2 regions of the Scopulibacillus cellulosilyticus genome follow, and region 1 is predicted to be linked to the other one. Evidence: riboswitches for the same ligand, from Rfam matches in the RefSeq annotation. Region 1 holds a riboswitch; the other holds the start of a gene.
The links. Region 1 has a riboswitch for lysine ahead of ACFQRG_RS02825 (amino acid permease). Riboswitches for the same ligand answer to the same signal wherever they lie in the genome.
Positions count from the first base shown of each region.

Region 2: another riboswitch for lysine. It lies ahead of ACFQRG_RS12180 (aspartate kinase); the one in region 1 lies ahead of ACFQRG_RS02825 (amino acid permease).

Region 1 is NZ_JBHTCO010000003.1:83,133-88,940, forward strand. It holds gene ACFQRG_RS02820 (amino acid permease) at 1-809, opposite strand, end outside; T-box leader at 918-1,139, opposite strand; gene ACFQRG_RS02825 (amino acid permease) at 1,224-2,684, opposite strand; lysine riboswitch at 2,838-3,023, opposite strand; gene ACFQRG_RS02830 (hypothetical protein) at 3,612-4,622, shown strand; gene ACFQRG_RS02835 (DUF4383 domain-containing protein) at 4,721-5,083, opposite strand; gene fni (type 2 isopentenyl-diphosphate Delta-isomerase) at 5,199-5,808, opposite strand, start outside.
Region 2 is NZ_JBHTCO010000014.1:185,924-191,731, forward strand. It holds gene ACFQRG_RS12165 (electron transfer flavoprotein subunit alpha/FixB family protein) at 1-152, shown strand, start outside; gene trxA (thioredoxin) at 273-587, shown strand; gene uvrC (excinuclease ABC subunit UvrC) at 754-2,526, shown strand; lysine riboswitch at 2,587-2,766, shown strand; gene ACFQRG_RS12180 (aspartate kinase) at 2,953-4,185, shown strand; gene ACFQRG_RS12185 (YslB family protein) at 4,238-4,723, opposite strand; gene ACFQRG_RS12190 (succinate dehydrogenase cytochrome b558 subunit) at 4,951-5,574, shown strand; gene sdhA (succinate dehydrogenase flavoprotein subunit) at 5,591-5,808, shown strand, end outside.

The DNA.
Region 1 (5,808 bases):
GGAATGATCATGCCTATAACGAAAATCGCAAAAATATAAAAGAGCAGAATCCGCCAGAAGACGCTGCGAATCGCGCGCGGGATATTTTTTCTTGGATTTTCACTCTCTCCTGCCGCAACACCTACTATTTCTGTACCTTGGAAGGAAAATCCTGCCGCCAAGAAGATCGCAAATACAGCTGAAGCTCCCCCGTGGAACGGCGCATCACCGACAGTAAAATTCTTAAAGCCTGCGGCATGTCCATTCATAATACCAAAAATCATTAATAAACCAACAATAATAAATATAATAACGGTCGCTACTTTAATAAAAGCAAACCAGTATTCACCTTCACCATATCCTCTTACGGAAAGGTAATTGATAGCAAACATGATGACTAAAAATAATGCACTCCATAATAGAGACGGGCTGTGCGGAAACCAAAACTTCATAACGAGTGCAGCAGCAGACAATTCGGTAGCTAAAGTTATTGCCCAGCTGTACCAATAATTCCAGCCAAGCGCAAATCCGAGCGCCGGATCGATAAACCTCGTCGCATACGTGCTGAATGAGCCGCTCGTCGGCATAAATGCTGCCAATTCTCCTAAGCTTGTCATAATGAAATAAACCATAATACCGATAATAATATATGCTAATAACGCGCCTCCGGGACCTGCGGTGTGAATAGCTGTGCCGCTTCCGAGAAACAGTCCTGTACCAATTGAGCCGCCTAAAGAAATCATTGTCAGATGTCGGGCTTTCAACCCTCTCTTCAGGTCAGCCGAATGAGCGGATTGTGCGTTTATTGATTGCTTAGATTGTTTCGTCATACCTTTCACCCCTTTTCAAAAGCATTTATGATGTGTTTGAAAATATTTTGTAATTTTTCAATTATTATAATAACCTATAATAACTAAATAAAAAAGCCCGCCTCTTAATCAAGAGACGGACTTTTTCCGCGGTACCACTCTAATAGTTCTTCAATTGAAGAACCTCTTATATCTGATAACGGGATGCCCCGGCAAATTCTAGTAAACATCATGATGTCGTTCAAACAGCTTCTCGAAAGTGCGGTTCATTATTTTCTAGCGCCAGGCTTCCACCATTCCCCGGCTCGCTATTGCATCAAAAATAACTACTCTCTTTGTCATCGAATGATATTCTAAGTTGTTTAAGATATTTAAAAGTATAAAACAAATTACTTTTTTGTCAACTGATTATCAGATGTAAAATATCGCCATTACTTAGTCTATCTTCCTATCAAAGTCGCATTGCTTAAGGGGAATCACTTTTGTCTTTTTAATAAACTTATATCCGAGCCAAACTATTAAGAAGATCGGAATGCCAATATAGGACACAAATAACCCGTTCCAATCGATATGTCCGCCGAGAAAGGCACTATAATTCTGCCCGATAACAACAATCATACAGACGATAAATGCAAATATCGGACCAAACGGAAACCATTTTGCACGATACGGCAAATCATTGAGATCCCGCCCCTGGGCAACATAAGCTCTACGGAAACGATAATGGCAGACTGCAATGCCAAGCCAAGCGATAAATCCCGATAACCCGGAAATATTTAAGAGCCATGTATAAACAATACCGTCTCCGAAAATCGATGCAAGAAAAGCAAACGCACCAATTAAGGCCGTAATAATAAGCGCCCAAATCGGCACACCGCGTTTATTAACTTTTGTTAAAAAGCGGGGTGCTTTTCCCTCTTTGGCCAGTGCATAAAGCATACGTGTTGATGCATATAATCCAGAGTTACCGGAAGATAAAACAGCCGTTAAAATAACTGCGTTCATCACAGATGCCGCAAAAGCGAGTCCCGCCTTTTTAAAGACAAGCGTGAACGGACTGACCATAACACTTTCGCTTGCTAAGCTTTTATTTGTGTAAGGAATAATTAAACTAATCACTAAGATCGCTAATACGTAAAACAATAGAATGCGCCAAAAAACACTTTTCATCGCGCGGGGAACGGTTTTTTCAGGGTCATCACTTTCACCGGCGCTGACACCCAAAAGCTCGGTTCCTTGGAAAGAGAATCCAGCCGCTAAGAAAATGCCGAAAGTCGCAAGGATCCCGCCATGAAAAGGCGCATCTCCAATTGTAAAGTTTTTAAACCCTACTGTATTGCTGTGAAAGATACCCAGTATCATTAAAATACCGACAATAAGAAAGATGATAACCGTGGCAACTTTAATAAAGGCAAACCAATACTCAGACTCACCATAAGATTTTACGGATAAAAAATTAAGAAGAAAAATAATAACTAAAAACAAAGCACTCCAAAACAATGATGAGCTGTGAGGAAACCAAAATTTCATGACAAGTGTCGCTGCAGAAAGTTCAGCTGCAATCGTAATTGCCCAGTTAAACCAATAATTCCAGCCTAAAGCAAATCCGAAAGCCGGATCGACATACCTGGTAGCATAAGTGCTGAATGAACCGCTCGTCGGCATGTAAGCCGCAAGTTCCCCCAGACTGGTCATTAGAAAGAATACCATTATACCAATAATTAGATAAGCTGCAAGCGCCCCGCCTGGTCCGGCCGAATGAATCGACCCGCCGCTGGCTAGGAAAATACCGGTACCGAGCGCTCCGCCTAACGAAATCATCGTTAAGTGGCGCGACTTAAGGCCTCTCTTTAACTCATTTGAATTATTTTCAGGCTGATTGTCATCCATTATCATTATCAAATCTCCTTTTCCTTTTAGAGGATGTTCAAAAAGTCCGGGAAACATGTCCTCCCTTTTGAACTCACACTTTTAGAATGGGAAGGAGAAGGGTAAAAAAATACCGTCGAAAGAAGCTCTCGACGGCATTAAGAAGCCCTCATCATACCTTCCATCGATAGCTCAACACGCAAGGATTACTCACGTGACAGTTCTGCCCCTATTCGGAAACAGCCCCAGCCCGTCCAGTAAGAGAAACCTGAATGAACTTCGGCGATTTTTCCTTTCATGCAAACTCTTAAACTTCTCTTAGTCTCCTCTGCATTACTGATAAAAACCGCGACCTCTACCTCACCTAACTTAACTTATATGATGAGGATTTTGTGTCTATTCAATTAAAATTTCATTGTATATGACAATATTTAAATTGGCAATGGTATATGGTACGCTGGCAATAAAATAGTTCGATAGGCGGTTTTCAGCTGCTGCTTATTGACCTCTGTCTAATTTAACCAGTGATATATCCAGATTATTAATATAAGACTTTTTATATATAATAACATATGGCGATATGTTAATAAAAGAGATTTAGTAAAAAGGTTTATGTTTCCAAGAAAACAAGCTTGTAAGTTTGTTATGATGACAAGCGTTGTTAAGATAGAAATTACAAAACCTTGGTTTTATTATACCTAATTCAAAATAGTCTTCGAAAATCCTTTTATTTTCCCCAAATATGAAAATGATAAACCTTTTTAATTTAAAAAAATTAAAAACCATTCTATCAGTATTTTTTTACTTATTTAATATGCTCAGTTAAGTAGTCAATAGGGATTTCAAATTAAAGAAGAAAGACAAACCTTTTCTTTCTTGTAAGATATTCTAACATTAAAATATAATAAAGTTTAAAAAAGTCAAGGATTTAATCTTTTAAAAGGGGGACCTTTTGTGAATTTTGTTGAAATAGAATTTTTGTTTTTGGCTACAATGGCAATATTATATAGTCTTTTTTCAATTTTTGTAAGTCTCTTACTGTATATAAAAAAACAAATTGCCTTAAATAAATTTAATTTTAAGAGGAGTTTTTTTAATTGGATTGATGACTTTAAAAGTTCAATTAAAAGGGGTAGAGAGGTACTTAATGCAATTAAATTAAGCAATAAATATCGTAATAAAATTTTTAATAGTATTTTTGTACTTAGTACCTTATCTAAAACAAAATGGCGATTAGTCATTTATGGATTATCCTTTGGAACAGTAGTTTTCTTTGCCACTTTTGGGCTTTATTTAAATAGAATGCCCTTAGCTTTAAGAATATTAATTATTATAATGATTATTATTCTAGCTTATGGTTTTGGAGAATACATAAGTGCTCCATTTTTAAAAGTTTCAACTGTAAAGTCAAACAAATTCCCAAACAAAATTCATAAGATTTTTACTGTCATATTTTCAAACTATATAAAACTATGCCTTCTGGCTTTATTTTGTATTACTATTCTTGAAGTTAATATTGAAAATAACGGGGGTAATTTATTTTCTTTATTAATTACTGTAATCCTTACAACAATTTATTCTTGTTTATATTTAAAATTTGCAATTGATAGCACCAGGAATTGGTTATTTCATATAATAATCTTTTTATTTATGATCTGTTGGGTTTTCTTCATAATTGGGGTGGCTTTTGGTTCATATTATTTAGAACATAATGATGTTTTCAATATGTTCTCTTCGAAGGAAGTAATTTTACTAAACCATAACTTCAAATGGAAACATCTGTATTATATGATAAGCATGGGTTTAACACCTTTATTCTCTTTACAATCTAAATTTAATATACAGAATCCATTAACGTTAATTACTTTGCTAGAGTACTTATTAGGATATATATTTACAGCCATATTTGTAGGCTTTTTTGTATCATATTTCTCGACAAAATTTAATGAAAAACTAAAAAGGTAAACGGACATTAAGTAATAAATGAGTTTCAATGTGAATTTTTTATTAAAATTTAATTCTCATATATAAGCCTCCCATTCTAACGGGAGGCTATACAGAGTTTACATCGAAGTATCTTTTGACTTGTTTCTTGACATACTTGCTGATTTGAAGCCGGCGAACAATAAGACAGCCGCAATGATTAAATGCAGAACCGTGTCTGCCGGAAGCAGCATCATACCCATAATATTTTGGGTAAATAAACCCGCCAAAAACATTAGCGAGTAGATAGCTCCGAATACTTTCGCGCATAATGAGCTGCGCGCTTCATTACTGCTGCTAAGCAGCATCACAATGCCGGAAATAAGATGCACCATATTGTGATTCATCGTTAATGAGAAAAACCCTTCAAACGGCACAAAGTATCCGACTATTCCTATGACAAGAAAAATAAAGCCTAGTAAACGCACTGTATGCTTTGCCATAAAACTTTCACCTCTTTAAAAAAGATTGCTAAATTTAATTTCACGATAACAATCCTTTCCAATTAAGGCGCATTTTATACTGTTATAATGCGTTGATTTATACTACTAGTTTACTTTAATCAATCTTTTTAATCAGCGGACTCAATTTCAACTCTTCCAGGTTATGGGCACCAATCCCGAACATCGCCATTTTAAGTTCCATTTCAATTCGCTCAAGTGTTTTGTCAAGGGCTTCTTCCGACTCAACAGCATCCTTCAAAATTGACCGCCCAAACCCTGCCAGATCGGCACCTATTGCTATTGCTTTTGCCGCATCGACACCTGTATATAATCCCCCGCTCGCAACCAAAGTTTTTTGATTGTCGGGAATAGCCTTCCTCACATCAACAATACAATCAGACGTAGGAATGCCCCAATCGTAAAAAGCTTCAGCAGCCTGAATTCGGACAGGGTCTTTTGAACGAAACTTTTCAACTTGAATCCAGGAGGTCCCGCCGGCGCCCGCAACATCAACAAATGACGCTCCGGCGTCAAACAATTGTTTAGCCAGTTGACCGTTAATGCCCATGCCGACTTCCTTTATGCCGACGGGCACCTCAAGTGTTGTACACACACTTTCAATCTTTTTTAATAGACCGGTGAAATCCGTATCACCTTCTGTTTGAAAGACCTCTTGCATACTGTTAAGATGCAGCACCAATGCATCTGCTTGTACTATATCTACC
Region 2 (5,808 bases), on a different contig from region 1:
CCGGTATGTCAAACTCGAAAGTTATTGTCGCCATTAATAAAGACCCTGAAGCCAATATCTTCAATGTTGCGGATTATGGTATTGTCGGTGATCTTTTTGAGGTTGTTCCATTACTGACCAAACATTTTAAAGAGATTCTCCAGGAAGCCTAATTATTTTAGTTTTTAATTTCCTCATAATATTGAAGACCTATCAATGGCATAACTAAATAAGAGATGATATACTTCTTCATAAGAAAGGTATGTTATTGATAAAGGAGGAAATTTTAGGATATGGCAATACAAAATGTTACTGACCAAAACTTTTCTGAAGCAATTTCCAGCGGCTTAGTATTAGTCGACTTTTGGGCACCATGGTGCGGACCTTGTAAAATGATTGCACCAGTGCTTGAAGAAGTTGATTCAGAAATGAGCGACAAGGTACAAATTGTTAAGCTTAACGTTGATGATAATCAAAATACGGCAAGTGAATACGGAGTCATGAGCATTCCGACTCTTATCGTATTTAAAGACGGGGAAATCGTTGATAAAGTTGTTGGTTTTCAACCTAAAGAAGCTTTAATCAATGTTATCGAAAAGCATCAGTAAAACTTGCCGATTGGCAGTATAAAAGAAAAACATGAAGTCCTTCGGGGCTTCATGTTTTTAATTTATTTCTCGGGAAATGTTGAAAACTGGCGTGACGCATCCTAATATATATAAGTATGTGTATAAAAAATTCTAAGGTGACTATATAACAAAGGAATGAACGCCAATGTCTACCTTAAAAGAAAAGCTTGATTTACTTCCGGCTCAGCCTGGATGTTATTTAATGAAAAACCAGTACGGACAAATTATTTATGTAGGGAAAGCCAAAAATTTAAAAAATCGGGTCCGCTCTTATTTTACAGGATCTCATGATGCAAAAACTCAGAGGTTAGTCAGTGATATATGCGATTTTGAATATATTGTTGTGTCATCAGAGATTGAGTCCCTTATACTAGAAATGAATTTAATAAAAAAACATGAACCTAAATATAATGTCATGTTAAAGGATGATAAGAGCTATCCCTATATCAAGTTAACATCTGAGAAGCACCCGCGCTTGATTATTACGCGGAAAGTAAAAAAGAACAGCGGGAAATATTTTGGGCCTTACCCTAATGCGACAGCTGCTTCGGAAACAAAACGGCTGCTGGATCGTCTTTATCCGCTTAGAAAATGCCGGACACTGCCGGATAGAGTTTGTCTATATTATCATATCGGTCAATGTTTAGCCCCGTGTGTCAATGATATATCTGAAGAAACATATAAAGAAATGACAGATAATATCATCCGCTTTTTAAATGGCGGTCATCAAGATGTCAAACAGGATTTAGAAAAAAAGATGGCAAAGGCGGCTGAAGAACTTAATTTTGAGCATGCTAAAGAGCTTCGCGATCAAATACGTCATATTGAAACGATCATGGAAAAACAAAATGTGCTTTTTGGTGATTTACATGACAGGGATGTTTTTGGTTATGCGATTGATAAAGGCTGGATGTGTGTCCAAGTCTTTTTTATCAGACAAGGTAAACTCATTGAACGCGACGTTTCAATTTTTCCTTTTTATCAAGAACCTGAAGAGGATCTTTTAACATATATTGGCCAATTTTACTTGCATCAAAACCATTTAAAGCCTAAAGAGATACTCATTCCTCAATCCATTAATGATCAATTAGTCAATCAGATGCTTGAAGTTCCGGTTCATCAACCAAAAAGAGGGAAGAAAAAAGAACTTGTTGAAATGGCGGAAAAAAATGCAAAGATTGCCTTGAAAGAAAAATTCGCCTTAATTGAACGGGATGAATCACGGACGATAAGAGCGGTAGAGAATTTGGGCAAGCACCTGAATATTGAAACGCCAAGACGTATAGAAACCTTTGATAATTCGAATATACAAGGTGTCCATCCTGTATCAGCAATGGTTGTTTTTGAAGACGGCAAACCTAATAAAAAAGAATATCGTAAATATAATATCAAAACCGTTAAAGGTCCTGATGATGTCGCCACAATGCGTGAAGTTGTAAGAAGACGTTATTCAAGGGTCCTAAAAGAAAAATCGCCATTACCTGATCTCATTTTGATTGACGGGGGCAAAGGGCAAATGTCAGCGGCGATTGATGTTCTGGAAAATGAATTGGGCCTTACTATCCCTGTTTGCGGATTAGTAAAAGACGAAAAACACAGAACCTCTCAGCTTGTTATGGGTGAGACGCAAGAAATTATCCCTTTGGATCGGAATAGTCAAGAATTTTATTTGCTCCAACGTATTCAAGATGAAGTCCACCGGTTTGCTATCACTTTTCATCGGCAAATTCGGGACAAAAGTATGACAAAGTCTATTTTGGATGATATCCAGGGCATTGGACCTAAGAGAAAGCAAGCCCTGCTAAAACATTTTGGATCAATAAAAAAAATTCGTGAGGCAACTGTTGAAGATCTTATAAATTCAGGACTCCCATCGAATACCGCCAAAAAGGTTAAAGACTATTTAGATAAAAATTAAAAAATCAGTTGTTTACAAAAAGATTCTTTGCTATAATACAAACTAATTTCATAAGAAGCTTTTAGTGATAGAGGCGCGGGTCTCAAGAGTAGACTATCTAAGAATATTGAGATTTGATGATGATAGTTGAAAGGGTGGCTCGCCGAAGCAGAGAAGTGCTCAATCATTTTTTTGCTGGACCTGGATTGAATAAATGCAGGGCTGTCACACTTTTTAAGAGTGTGGAGTACTATCTCAGCATGTTGTAGGAATATCAGCAGCAGTGGGTAGCGCTCACTGCTGTTTTTTTATTGCTATCTATATTCAGAATAATCGATAGTATAAGGTCTGTGCGATCACCGCCGCTTGGCGGGTTAACGATAGCCGGGTTTTCTTTCCTATTCCATCAGCTGGGAACTTATAAAAAGAGAGAGGGGAGAAATCTTAATGACGCTAACTGTTATGAAATTTGGCGGAACATCAGTTGCAAATGTAGAAAAAATAAGGCGTGCTGCACATCGTATTGAGCAAAAGGCCGACTCGGGAGAACAGGTCATTGTTGTTGTTTCGGCAATGGGAAAAACAACCGACCACTTAGTTAATTTGGCAGGAGAAATTTCTAACCGCCCGAGCAAATGTGAACTTGACCTACTCCTTTCAACAGGGGAGCAAGTTACATCCTCTTTATTAGCCATGCTATTAAAGGAAGATGGATATGATGCAGTTGCATTGACAGGGTGGCAAGCCGGGTTTTACACGGATGATACTCATGGAAATGCAAGAATATTACAAATTGAAGAAAGCAAAATTTCCGAATATCTTGAGCAGCAAAAAATTGTAGTTGTGGCAGGGTTTCAAGGAGTGACCCAATCAGGACAGGTCACAACATTAGGCAGGGGAGGCTCAGATACATCAGCAGTTGCGCTTGCATCAGCATTTGCTGCTGATCTTTGTGAAATTTATACCGATGTTACCGGTGTTTTTACGGTTGATCCGAGATATGTAGAAACTGCAAGAAAGCTTGATGAAATTAGTTATGATGAAATGTTAGAAATGGCCTATTTAGGTGCAGGAGTCTTGCATCCAAGAGCCGTTGAATATGCAAAGAACGATAAAATTAAGCTGGTTGTAAGATCTTCATTTTCAAATGAGGAAGGGACTATGGTTAAGGAGTGTGTATCAATGGAAAACCAACGGGCTGTAAGAGGATTAGCTTTTGAAAAACATGTTACTAAGTTGACACTTTTAGATCTGCCAAATGACAAAGACACGCTGTCAAAGGTTTTTAATATTTTAGCCAATGCACAAATTAATGTTGATATTATTATTCAAAATGTTTTTAAAGATGAAGTGACAAACCTTTCTTTTACAATTGATGATAGTTCACTTGCGGATGCTTTAGACGTACTTAACCAAGCCAAAAGGATTCTTCGCTTTAGTGAAATTGATATTGAATCTAATTTAGCTAAAGTATCGATTATTGGATCTGGAATGACATCAAATCCTGGAGTAGCTGCGAAAATGTTTACCACATTAAATGACGATGGAATAAGAGTGAAAATGGTTAGTACTTCAGAAATTAAGGTTTCTACCATTGTAGATGAAAAAGACCTGTCGCTGTCGTTAAATATTTTGCATCAGGCTTTTGAACTGGAAGAAAAAGAAGTTATAGTAAATTGATAATAGGGGAATATAAAAAAATGAGGCTGTCGAATAGTTCGACAGTCCCGTTTTATACTTTATCATTTTTTTGTGAGCTGTTTATAGGTCTAATCATATCCTTAAAGTCCCACTTAACATGAAAGGTTACATGTTTTACCTTTGCGTTTCTTGGTTCAGCAAAGGCTTCTGCCACACAATTTAATTGCCTTTGGAGCTGTTCTGCAAGAAAACCGGCCTCCAGGGAAAATGAGGTATTCGGGTCATCTTTCATCCGGGCTTCAATCAGATCTGATGACAGGTGAAAAGTTATTTTATCTTTTTGCTGATCGGCGACAGTCAGTGTGCCCCAAGCCGCATATGTAAAGAAAGCAACGATGTCTTCTATGGTATCGAGAGGGTATTGGCGGGCCAGTTTTCTGCCGGACCAATAAAGAATTGGCGAAAGTTCTTCACCAAGCAATTCAGGCAACAGAGCATTTCTTAATAATTCGTAACCGAATGCAGAAATTGTCGCATCACCGTAATATTCGGGTTTAGGATATGTAATTTTTGTCATGTTGTATCTCCTCCATCCATTTTATTATAACGAGTAATCAAAAAAAGCTCTATGACAAATGTTCGAAAACGACATTCTTTATTGCCTTGACTGGTTATAGTGATGGGAGTACAATGAACTTGTTACATTTACCAAACTTTTTGTTTGAGGTTGCAGATTCCCGCCATATGGCAAAAAACAACCAAATTCGACAAACTGTCCAAATCATAGGAAAAGGGGGAAAATTAATGGCACAACGGGATTTTGTTAGCCGCAGGCTACACTCATTTTTAGGACTCGTTCCAATTGGATTGTTCCTAGTTGTACACTTGACGGTCAATTACTTTGCAACAAGAGGGCCGGAATCATTTAACAAGGCAGCCGGATTTATGGAAAGCTTGCCGTATTTACTTTTCTTGGAAATCGTTTTCATCTATCTGCCAATTATATTCCATGCGATCTATGGTGTTTATATTGCTTTTCAAGCAAAAACCAACGTTAATCGCTATGGATTTTTCCGTAACTGGATGTTCTTTCTGCAACGCTGGTCCGGAATTTTCTTAGTTATTTTTCTTGCATGGCACATTTGGGAAACGAGAATTGCAATGGCTTTAGGAACAACACTTAACTATGATATGATGGCTAATATTTTGGCTAATAAAGGCATGTTAGTCTTCTATATTATCGGTATATTAGCTGCTGTATTCCATTTTTCTAATGGTTTATGGTCTTTCTGTGTGCACTGGGGACTTATCGTAAGTCCAAGAGCACAACGTATTACTACATATGCTACTGTTGTCGTGTTTATATTATTAGCTTATGTCGGCATACGTGCGGTATTTGCATTTACTAATCCTGGATTAGCATTTTAGTAGGGAGTGAGCCACTATGAGTAAAGGAAAAATTATCGTTGTTGGCGGTGGGCTGGCAGGACTAATGGCAACAATTAAAGCTGCCGAAGCCGGCGTTGCTGTAGATCTCTTTTCAGTAGTTCCAGTTAAGCGCTCACATTCTGTTTGTGCCCAAGGTGGCATTAACGGTGCCGTTAATACAAAGGGTGAAGGCGATTCACCTTGGATACACTTTGATGATACGGTTTACGGCGG